DNA from 2 places in the Brevibacillus sp. AG162 genome. Region 2 is predicted to be linked to the other one. Evidence: riboswitches for the same ligand, from Rfam matches in the RefSeq annotation. Region 2 holds a riboswitch; the other holds the start of a gene.
The links. A riboswitch is a leader RNA that binds a small molecule or an ion and turns the genes downstream of it on or off. The one in region 2 is predicted to bind cobalamin.

Region 1: it holds a riboswitch for cobalamin, as region 2 does, so the genes downstream of both, metE (5-methyltetrahydropteroyltriglutamate--homocysteine S-methyltransferase) here and cobO (cob(I)yrinic acid a,c-diamide adenosyltransferase) in region 2, are expected to answer to the same signal.

What each region holds. Positions count from the first base shown of each region.
Region 1 covers NZ_VFNO01000001.1:994,079-999,160, reverse strand. The annotation lists gene metE (5-methyltetrahydropteroyltriglutamate--homocysteine S-methyltransferase) at 1-1,835, opposite strand, end outside; cobalamin riboswitch at 1,981-2,179, opposite strand; gene nrdF (class 1b ribonucleoside-diphosphate reductase subunit beta) at 2,266-3,216, opposite strand; gene nrdE (class 1b ribonucleoside-diphosphate reductase subunit alpha) at 3,272-5,082, opposite strand, start outside.
Region 2 covers NZ_VFNO01000002.1:868,891-873,972, reverse strand. The annotation lists gene FB479_RS08970 (TerD family protein) at 1-523, shown strand, start outside; gene FB479_RS08965 (M15 family metallopeptidase) at 594-1,286, opposite strand; cobalamin riboswitch at 1,470-1,685, shown strand; gene FB479_RS30445 (hypothetical protein) at 1,643-1,822, shown strand; gene cobO (cob(I)yrinic acid a,c-diamide adenosyltransferase) at 1,850-2,398, shown strand; gene cobD (threonine-phosphate decarboxylase CobD) at 2,395-3,510, shown strand; gene cobU (bifunctional adenosylcobinamide kinase/adenosylcobinamide-phosphate guanylyltransferase) at 3,507-4,046, shown strand; gene cobS (adenosylcobinamide-GDP ribazoletransferase) at 4,043-4,783, shown strand; gene FB479_RS08940 (histidine phosphatase family protein) at 4,780-5,082, shown strand, end outside.

The DNA.
Region 1 (5,082 bases), on a different contig from region 2:
AGCGGAAGTCCTTCGCGCAGTGCTGGTTCATCGACTTGAATCATGAGAATCCCCGCTTCTTCCAAGGCTTCTACTTCTTTTCGCAATGCCAAGGCGATTTGTTCGCACACTTCTTGTCGGGTGACATCGACTCGAGCAAATGACCAATGTAAGATGGTCGCTGGACCTGTTAACATGCCTTTCATTGGTTTGTCGGTCAATGACTTTGCATACACACTTTCTTTGACCGTCATCGGTGCCACAAACTCCACATCTCCGTAAATAATAGGTGGCTTCACGCAGCGCGAGCCATACGACTGCACCCAGCCGTTTTTCGTGAACAAAAAGCCATCGAGCTTTTCGCCAAAATACTCAACCATATCTGTTCGCTCAAACTCGCCATGGACGAGGACATCCAAACCGAGCTCTTCTTGTATCTCGATCCACTCCTTGATTTGCGCCTGAATGAAAGCATCGTATTGCTCCACTGTCCAGTTCCCTTTTTTAAACTGCTGTCGGGCTTGGCGAACCTCCGCCGTCTGCGGGAAGCTTCCGATTGTAGTAGTTGGCAGCAGTGGCAGCTTCCACATATCTTGTTGAATCTCTCGACGTTCGAGATAAGGGACGCTTCTTTCAGGTTTTGCAGCAGCTATTTGACGCAAAGCATTCTTCACTTCTCGACGATTCCTCGCTGGAGATAGTGCCAGCTTGAGCAAATCCGCTTCATTTTGGGAGATCTCTCTCGAAATGACATACTTACCATATTGGAATCCTTGGACTAAGAGCTGTACTTCCCCCAGTTTTTCGTCGGAAAACGCCAATGCTGGCATGACTTCCTCTGGCAAGTCGCTCTCTGCTTCAACCGTTACCGGTACATGCAACAAACTACTGGACGGCTGCAGCCACAGCTTTTCGAGTGGAACTATTTCGGAAATTTCTTTGACCAGCTCCCATTTCTCCTCAATGGACGCACGCCATATGTTTCGACCGTCGATGATTCCCGCCGCGAGAATCTTTTCTGCCGGAAACCCATGTCTTGTCAGATTCGCTAGATTGCGCTTGGCCCCGTGTACAAAATCAAGACCAATTCCTTTTATCGGTAATGAAACCAGCTCCTCATACCAATCCACCGCTTCAAAATAGGTTTGCAGCATGCACTGTAGATGCGGTAGTGCTTGATCGATTTGCGTATAAATCCGTTTGATGATGGCGCGATCATGCGACGAGACATCCCGTACAAATGCTGGCTCATCGATTTGCACCCATTCCACGCCATGCAGCTCCAACTCCCGGAGAACTTCTATGTAAAGCGGAACGAGTTGATCCACGACAGTCTCAAATTCGTTTTTCTCATATCCTTTGGACAATTTGACAAACGTATACGGGCCTACAATGACAGGCTTTCCGATGATACCGAGCTTTTCTTTGGCCTCCAAATATGCCTGGAGAGGCTTGTTCTCCGTTATGGATGGTTGTCGTTCACCGAACTCCGGGACGATATAATGGTAGTTCGTGTTAAACCATTTCGTCATTTCGCTGGCGACAGCTTCCTTCGAACCGCGAGCCATGGCGAAGTATGTAGCGAATGAAACCGGGCCTCCCTCGTATTCATAACGCTTGGGGACCATTCCAAACATCACAGCCATATCCAGCATGTGATCGTAGTACGTAAAGTCACCCACAGGGATCAGATCGACCCCTTTTTCCTGCTGACACAACAGGTTTTGGTGACGGATTTGCTCCATTTGCTGTACCAGGCTTGCCTCATCGATGGTGCCTGCCCAAAATGCTTCCAATACCTTTTTCCACTCGCGGTTCTTCCCGATCCGTGGATATCCCAAATTGCTGCTTTTCATGAGCTTCCTCTCCATTCTTTAATCGATCTTGACTCGAATCCGCCCAATAAAAAAGGCATCTCCAACGATCAAAAAGAACGTTAGAAATGCCAAATAAGCACTGAGATCACAGCATCCTAACACCTCCCTATCTCCCGTAGGTTAAGCAGTGTCGTCGAAACAGGCAGGTCTCCTGACTTTGGGATCATCATCTGCACATGCCTTCCCAATCCGTTTGGATCAGTGGCTATTCAATGTGCCGACTCCCCTCATACAGTGGCGGGACCGTGTCGGAATCTCACCGACTTCCCTTTTCATCCTTGGTCGATCCTGACGACCAAAGAACCTGTTCCCACTCCTATGAAATTGTCATGGTTCTGTGAAGTGCCCCAATAAATTAGCAGGGCAACATACTGTTCATACAGTAACACAGAATCCATTTTTTGTCATATTAAAATATAAAATCATCGTCCGTCAACGGTTCTACGTTCAGTGTGCGGACATAGCCATTTCCTTTTTTCGAGAAGAAGTCATGCTGCTTCGTCTGCGTCCGAATGCCATTCAGCACGATCGGGTTCACTTCTTCCTCTGGGAATAGCGGGTCCAGCCCCAGATTCATCAATGCCTTGTTCGCGTTGTAGCGCACGTAGGCATGAACCTCGTCAGCCAATCCGATTTCCGTATACAACGAAGTCGTATAGGCCTCTTCATTTTCTTGCAGCTCACGCAGAAGGGCATACAGCTCCTCTTTTGCTGCGGTCTGCTCGACCACACTCAGACCTTGATATACTTCTTGGGCGAGAACGCCGACATAGAGTCCGTGGATGCTCTCGTCACGAACAATCAGGTCGATAATTTCCCCGCTGCTTGTCATCTTGCCTTGACCCGCCAAATAGAGCGGATAGAAGAAGCCGCTGTAAAACAGATAGCTTTCCAGGAAGACGGACGCTACCATCGCCATGTACAAGTCTTTCGGTTTCTCAATTTCCTGATAGCGCTTAGAGATGAGGGCCGCTTTCTTTTGCAGATGCGGATTGTTTTCTACCCACGAAAAAATACCGTCAATCTCTTCTGTCGATGCCAGCGTTGTAAAAATACTGCTGTACGATTTGGCATGGATTTGCTCCATCATGCCCATGAAGGCGAGAACCGCTTTTCTTTGCAGTCCATCGACATGCTCCATGATCTTCGGCATCCCTACTCCACCCTGAACCGTATCCAGCAAGGTGAGACCGCCCAATACTTTTTTATACGTATCCCGTTCAGTCGCACTGAGCTCCATCCAGGACATCTTGTCATCTGACAGCGGAATCTCATCATCCGTCCAGAACTGCATGATGTTTTGATTCCAAAACGTCATCGTAAAATCGTCGTCCGGCCTGTTCCAATTGACTGCTTTCATATGGCGTTCCTCTTCTCTTTTTGCTTGATGCTTTTCCTTTAATGAATCTCGTTCCCTAAATTGCGCAGCTAATGCACTCTTCTACAGTCAAATGCTTCGTACGCGTATAGTAGAGTGATTTCAGACCTTTTTTCGCTGCGTAAATGTAATAGCGAGCCAGTTCTCTGGTGGAAATATTGCTGTTCACGTGCAGCACAGTCGAAATTCCTTGGTCGATGTGCTCTTGAATTTCGGCAATCAGATCAATCACTTTGAATTGATCAATGACATACGCCGATTTGTAGTAAAAATAGTTTTCCTGCGACAAGTACGGCATCGGGTAATACGTCGTAGAGTTGGCATACGTTCTCGTTTCGATATGCTCGACGATTGGCATCACGCTGGAAGTCGCATTCTGAATGTAGGAAATGCTCTGTGTCGGCGCAATCGCCAAACGGTACGCATGGTAAACGCCATGCTTTTGCACCTTTTGCTGTAGTTCCGCCCAATCCTCTGGCGTTGGAATGTGCATCCCTTCGAAGAGAAGCTTTGCTTTTTCCGTCCGCGGGCTGTAATCGTTCGTCAAATACTTGTTAAAATAAGTGCCTTTTGCATATTCCGATTGTTCAAAGCCCAAGAAGGTGGCGCCAGTTTTCTTGGCAATTTCCATGCTTTTCTCCAAGGAGTAGAAGTTCATCATCATGAAAAACGTACGAGCGAAATCCTTGGCTTCTTCACTCTCGTAAGCAATTCTGTTCTTTGCCAGATAACCGTTCAGGTTCATCGCACCGAGACCTACTGAGTGCAGCTCACGGTTTGCCTTTTGAACGCCTGGAGCGTTTTCTACACGCGTCATGTCACTCACGGCTGTAATGGCTTCGATGCCTTCGTGGACGGATTCACGGATCATTTTTCGTTCCATCACGTTGACGATATTGAGCGATGCCAGATTGCAGCTAATATCGCGACGGATGATATCCATTTCTCCGTAATTGGTGATCGTCGAAGTCTCCTGCAGCTGGAAGATTTCCGTGCACAGGTTAGACATTTTCACCGAACCAAGGTCTTTCAGCGCATGGTTGTTGTTCGCATTTGTTTTGTTCATGATGTACGGATAACCCGATTCCATTTGAATCATCGCGATTTTGGTCAGCATCTCGCGTGCGCTCATCACGGTCTTTTTCTTGATGCGATCGTTTGCCAAGAGCTCCTCGTACATGTCATCGAGGTCCATATCATCCAGATGCACGCCGTATTCTTTGTACACAGAGTACGGAGCAAACACAGTCAATGGCTTGTTTTCCTCAGCCAGCTTGTAGAATACGTTTGGTACGATCAAGCCGATGGACAACGTTTTGATGCGTGCTTTTTCATCCGCATTGATCTTTTTGCAATCGAGAAACTCGTTGATATCCCAGCCGAAGATGTTGTAGTACGCTGCACCTGAGCCTTTGCGTTGCCCCATTTGATCCGCGTAGGAAAACGCATCTTCCAGCAGCTTGAGAACGGGCATGACACCTTTTGCTGCGCCCTCGACGCCTTTGATCGGCTCTCCTCGTCCGCGAAGCTTGGACAGGTTCACGGCTACACCGCCGCCAATTTTGGATAGCTGCATACAAGTTCCCAAAATAAAGTTGATGGAGTTCAGTGAATCATCCATTTCGAGCAAGAAGCAGGAGACCATTTCTCCACGGCGGCTTTTTCCCGCGTTCAGGAAGGTTGGTGTCGCTGGCTGCAAGCGTTGATCCATCATCGATACTGTTAAACGCTTGGCGAGTTCAAAGTCACCTTGTCCAAGGGACAGTGCCACAACGGCCACTCGGTCTGGATACTGCTCCAAGTACATCGATTTATCGTTCGTTTTCAGGGCGTAATCTTTATAAAATT
Region 2 (5,082 bases):
GGAGGCGCCCAAAGGCGCGTGCGAATTCATCGACATCGACATGGAATCTGTCATCCGCTATGGCGGTCGATATGTCGTCATGAACCTGTATTCGTTTACGAGTCAGCCTTATTGCGATTTGCCTGAATGCTACGCAGGCTGGATGATTCGTTCGGCGCCACAGACAGGAGAAATTTTCGAGCCGCAGACGGTACAGGACAAGATTGATCTCGCCGCAAACACGCGGATTTGTATCCCGGTCATTCTGGATCTCGTGGAGAGAAAAGTGATTTGGACGGATATCGCCCTGAATTCCGATCCGCGTTTTGCCAACAATGTGGAGTCCAATGCCGGAGGGGTGGAGCTGATGGGAAGAGCGCTCACCTCGTTGGTGAAGCCTACCCTGCATGAGTTGTTCATGCTTCATGCACAGGCGAGAGGGACCCTGACTGATCAAGCTGAAGAGGCAGATACGGTATTTTCCTTGGAAGAGGGAATTACGCCGTTTGATACGGAGATCATCATGGCGGATTTTATGCAGTGATTGATTTATAAGGAATAAGCAAGACCGTCAGGCAGTATGCGCTGACGGTCTTTTTCTTGAATCTTATTTCTTACATCGACAAAACCCCGCCATAGATGGGCTCTTGCTGCGTTTTTTGTCCCCAGGTGCGCGTTCCGTATTCGAAATGCCACCATTCTTTCGGATAGTTGACGAATCCGGCATCGCTCATCAAATGATAGAGCAGTCGGCGATTGTCTCGAATCTCGATGTCTTTTTGTGTAGGCTGTACGAGTTCTTCATAATGGCGAGTCGAAGCCCTTTCACTGAAATCATCGAAGGCTGTCCCCATCTCCAGCCATCCATCAGGTCCTGCGATAGTCAGATCGACTGCGCCACCGGATAGGTGAGGGGACGGTTTGGAGAGGTCTGTTGTTGGATAAGCGACGAATTTGCTCAATTCTTCCGTGAGAGCGGGTCCTTCCTGCCAGCCTTGTAAAAGCAAGGCTTCACGAAAACGTTCATACAACGAGGCTTGTACTTCGAACGAGCGCCAGCCGTCCAACACGACGAGCTTGTAGCCAACAGGCAGTTGCGCGGCTGCCATGGCGAGCTTGCGTGCTGCCCCTTCTCGCAAAAAAGCTTCTGGCTGTGTTCCGGCATAGCCCTCGTGGTAGTAGGCTGGATAGACCGTGATTTGGGCAGAAAGGGAAGAGAGTGGGATCATCGGTTCGCCGCATTCCTTGATGGGGAGTGGGCTGGGCAGGACCATGTCTGTTATTTTTGGAATTGGCGGAAATAGCATGACTGCACACCACTTTCGAGTGTTTTGCCAATAGGGTAACGAAAAACGTCAAGTAAGTAAACGGTCATTATCTTAAATTTTCTGCCAATAGACACCTGCGACGAATCGGCAGCTTTTGCTTGAATCCTCGGTAGCTTTTGCTATTATTAAAGCAAGTGCTTGTCAACGAAACGAATGACATTTACATATGGAAGAGAAACAGGTCCTTGTTTTTGCGAAACCGATTCGCAGGAGCAAGGTTAAAAGGGAAGTTTGGTGAAAAGCCAACGCGGTCCCGCCACTGTAAGAGAGTAGCTGTTCTTCAAGGCATCATGCCATCCACTGCCCATCCGGGAGCGGGAAGGAGAAGAAGAGCGATGATCCTCGAGCCAGGAGACCTGCCTGTTTTTATGTTTACACTGATTTCCTTCGGGTCAAAGGAAGAGGTGAGGATTGTGGCTTTTCAGCTATCCGCGCTTTGTTTTTCCTTACGTTCTGGGGAAACAGAGCGCTTTTTTATTGGCTTCGGAAAGTATTTGGAGGAAACAGCGGAGTAAAATACATCACTTTTTGAGGTGGTCACGATGGAGAAAAACGATAAGAAGCGGGGCTTGACCCTCGTTTACACAGGAGACGGCAAAGGAAAAACGACGGCAGCCGTCGGGTTGGCTGTGCGGGCGACAGGGCGCGGGAAAAAGGTGCTGATGGTTCAATTCATCAAGTCGCCGGAGCGTACGTACGGAGAAAAGATTATTTTTGATAAATTGGGCATCGAAATTGTGCAAAAGGGTGTCGGCTTCACATGGACGAAGACACCGGAGGAGCATCGTCTGGCATTGAAAGAAGCTTGGGCGTTTGCGAGCGAAAAGCTCTCTTCCGGAGCGTACGATGTCGTCATTCTGGATGAGCTGAATAATGCATTGGCGATTGACCGCTTTCCGATTGACGATGTGCTGCCATTGACTGATGTGTTGAAAGCGATTCAAAACAGGCCAAGCCATATTCACCTCGTGATTACGGGACGGGCAGCAAAGCAGGAGATTTTGGACATCGCAGATTTGGTGACAGAGATGAAGCCAATCAAGCATTACTACGATGAAGGGATTCCAGCTGTGCTGGGGGTAGAGTTTTGACAAGCGCAGGTGTAATAGAGACGTACGGTCATGGTGGAGACTTGCTGACAGCAGCGCAACGCTTTGGTCGAGAGCCCGGGCAGTTTCTGGATTACAGTGCCAATATTAATCCGCTGGGAATGCCAGCAAGCGTCCGTGAGATGCTGCTGACTTCGCTCGCTGCTGTAGCGCATTACCCAGACCCTGGGCATCGTGTGTTTCGTCGTGTACTGGCGAAACGACTGCTAGTGCCGGAGGAATGGTTGTTGCCTGCCAATGGTGCAGCGGAGGCAATGGCACTGGCCATTCTCGGTCTTTCGCCGCAAACAGTTGGAGTGGTGTATCCTTGCTTTTCGGAATACGCGCAACTTTCCGAGCAGTATGGCGCTCGTGTCATTGGCTGCTTCGGGAAGGAAGCGAACGGGTACAAGCCCGATCCTGAAGAGCTGCACGCTCTTTTTACGCAGTCTGATCTCGTCTTTGTCGGGTCGCCAAACAATCCGACAGGAATCCTGTATCAACCGGATGAGCTGCGCCAAATGGCGGAATGGACGAAAGAGACCAATACGTGGCTCATTGTGGATGAGGCTTTTCTCGATTTTGTGGACGAAGAGCGGCAGTATACATTGGCGACGCAGCTGGAGCGCTCTCCCCGTGTGATTTTGATGCGTTCGATGACGAAAATGTACGCGATCCCGGGATTGCGCCTTGGTTATGCGATTGCGCACCCAGATGTCATTGCGAGGATGCGCAAGAAGCAAGTGAGCTGGAGCGTGAATGCACTGGCCCTTTTGGCTGGAGAGCTGTGCTTGCAGGAGCAGGCATACGAGGAACAGACGCGCAGGCTCATAAAAGCAGAACGTGCGTATTTGACCGATTGCATCAGCGGTGAGTTGGGATGGCGGGTATGGCCAGGGGAGGCAAACTTTTTGCTGCTGCGCTCGCCAGAAGGATTGCCAGCAGAACAATTGCAGGCACGGCTCGGCAAAAAAGGGGTTCTGATCCGCAACTGTGCTATGTATCCCGGTTTGACGGCACATGATGTGAGAATCGCCGTGCGTGGACGTGAGGAAAATGAACAACTTCTGGCAGCGCTCCGCGAGGTCCATGCGGAAGGAAGTGAACAGCGATGAGCTTGGTGCTGGTAACAGGCGGTGTCCGCTCAGGAAAAAGCCGCTACGCAGAAGAGCTTGCGATAACGTTGAGCAATCGAGTCCTGTACGTGGCGACAGGCAAGGCCTGGGATGATGAAATGAAGCAGAGAATCGAGCTGCATCAGGCACGTCGTCCGCTGGAATGGGGCTGTGTGGAGGTAGGAGAGCGATTAACCGATTACCACGCATTCAGTGAGCAGTATGATGTAGTGTTGATCGATTGTCTGTCTACCTGGGTGAGTAATCGGTTGATGAGCGTGGATGAGTCGGAATGGAGAAGTGCATCACACACGCAAGCCCTTTTCCAGGAAGCAGAGGCATGGCTGTCCCTCGTGCAGAATTCCCCGCAAAAAGTCATTGCCGTCACAAGCGAGGTCGGATTGGGCGGTGTAGCCTTGAGTCGTTTAGGCAGATGGTTCGCGGATGTGCTGGGCGATGTCAATCAGAGAAGTGCGCGACAGGCGGACGCCGTCTACGCGGTTTTGTCAGGGATACCGTGGAGGATCAAAGGATGAATGCATTTTTACACGCGATCTCGTTTTTTACGCGTATTCCGGTTCCATGGCTTCGTCCTTCAGAGGAGGCGTGGAGAAAAAGCGTCAACTGGTATCCCGCAGTTGGTTTGGTCATCGGTTTATTGCTATGGGGTGTGCATCAGGCAGGACTGGTGTTGTTTAGTCCATGGATCGCCGCTATTTTGACGCTGGTCGCATGGGTCTACGTGACCGGTGGTCTTCATATGGATGGGTGGATGGACCTCGCGGACGGTCTTGGCAGCAGCAGACCGAGAGAGCAAATCCTTGCGATTATGAAGGACAGCCGTGTAGGTGCGATGGGCGTTCTTGCTGCGATTATGCTGTTGCTGATCAAGGCGGGTGCAGTCGCAGAGCTCGCACAACCGGGATGGAGCAGCTTTTTGATCGTAGCACCAGTGGCAGCACGGACACATGTGCTTTTGTCGATCAAGCTCTGGCCGTATCTTACGGCGGACAAAGGGATCGGAAAAGGCATCAGTGCTGGACTTTCCGTTTCCTCTATCATCGTGAGCTACATCATCGTGTTTGCCGCAGGATGGTATTTTGGGGGCTTGCAGGTCATGACAGCTATTTTCCTGTCACTGTTGTTCGCTCTGTTGTTTTCACGCTCGGTTGCAAAAAAACTGGGCGGCTTAAATGGAGACTGCTACGGGGCTGTTATCGAAAGCAGTGAAGCGGTCGTTCTGCTGGTGTTGGTCGGGAGCTGGTGGCTATGAAGCTAGTTTGGATACGTCACGGGGAGACAGACAGCAATCGTGAGCATCGATATTTGGGGCATAGCGACGTTCCATTAAATGAACATGGGTATCTGCATGCGAGTGAGTTGGCAAAGGAATTACCTGTACTCATCGGGCAACCTGCTGCAATCTACGCAAGCGATCTGCTCAGATGCATCCAGACGGCCGAACCGCTCGCAGCTGCTTGGGGGCGATCGGTTATTCCGGAGCCAGCCTTGCGAGAGCTGTCTTTTGGTGATTGGGAGCTGATGACCTACGATGAGCTGATGCAGACGGAC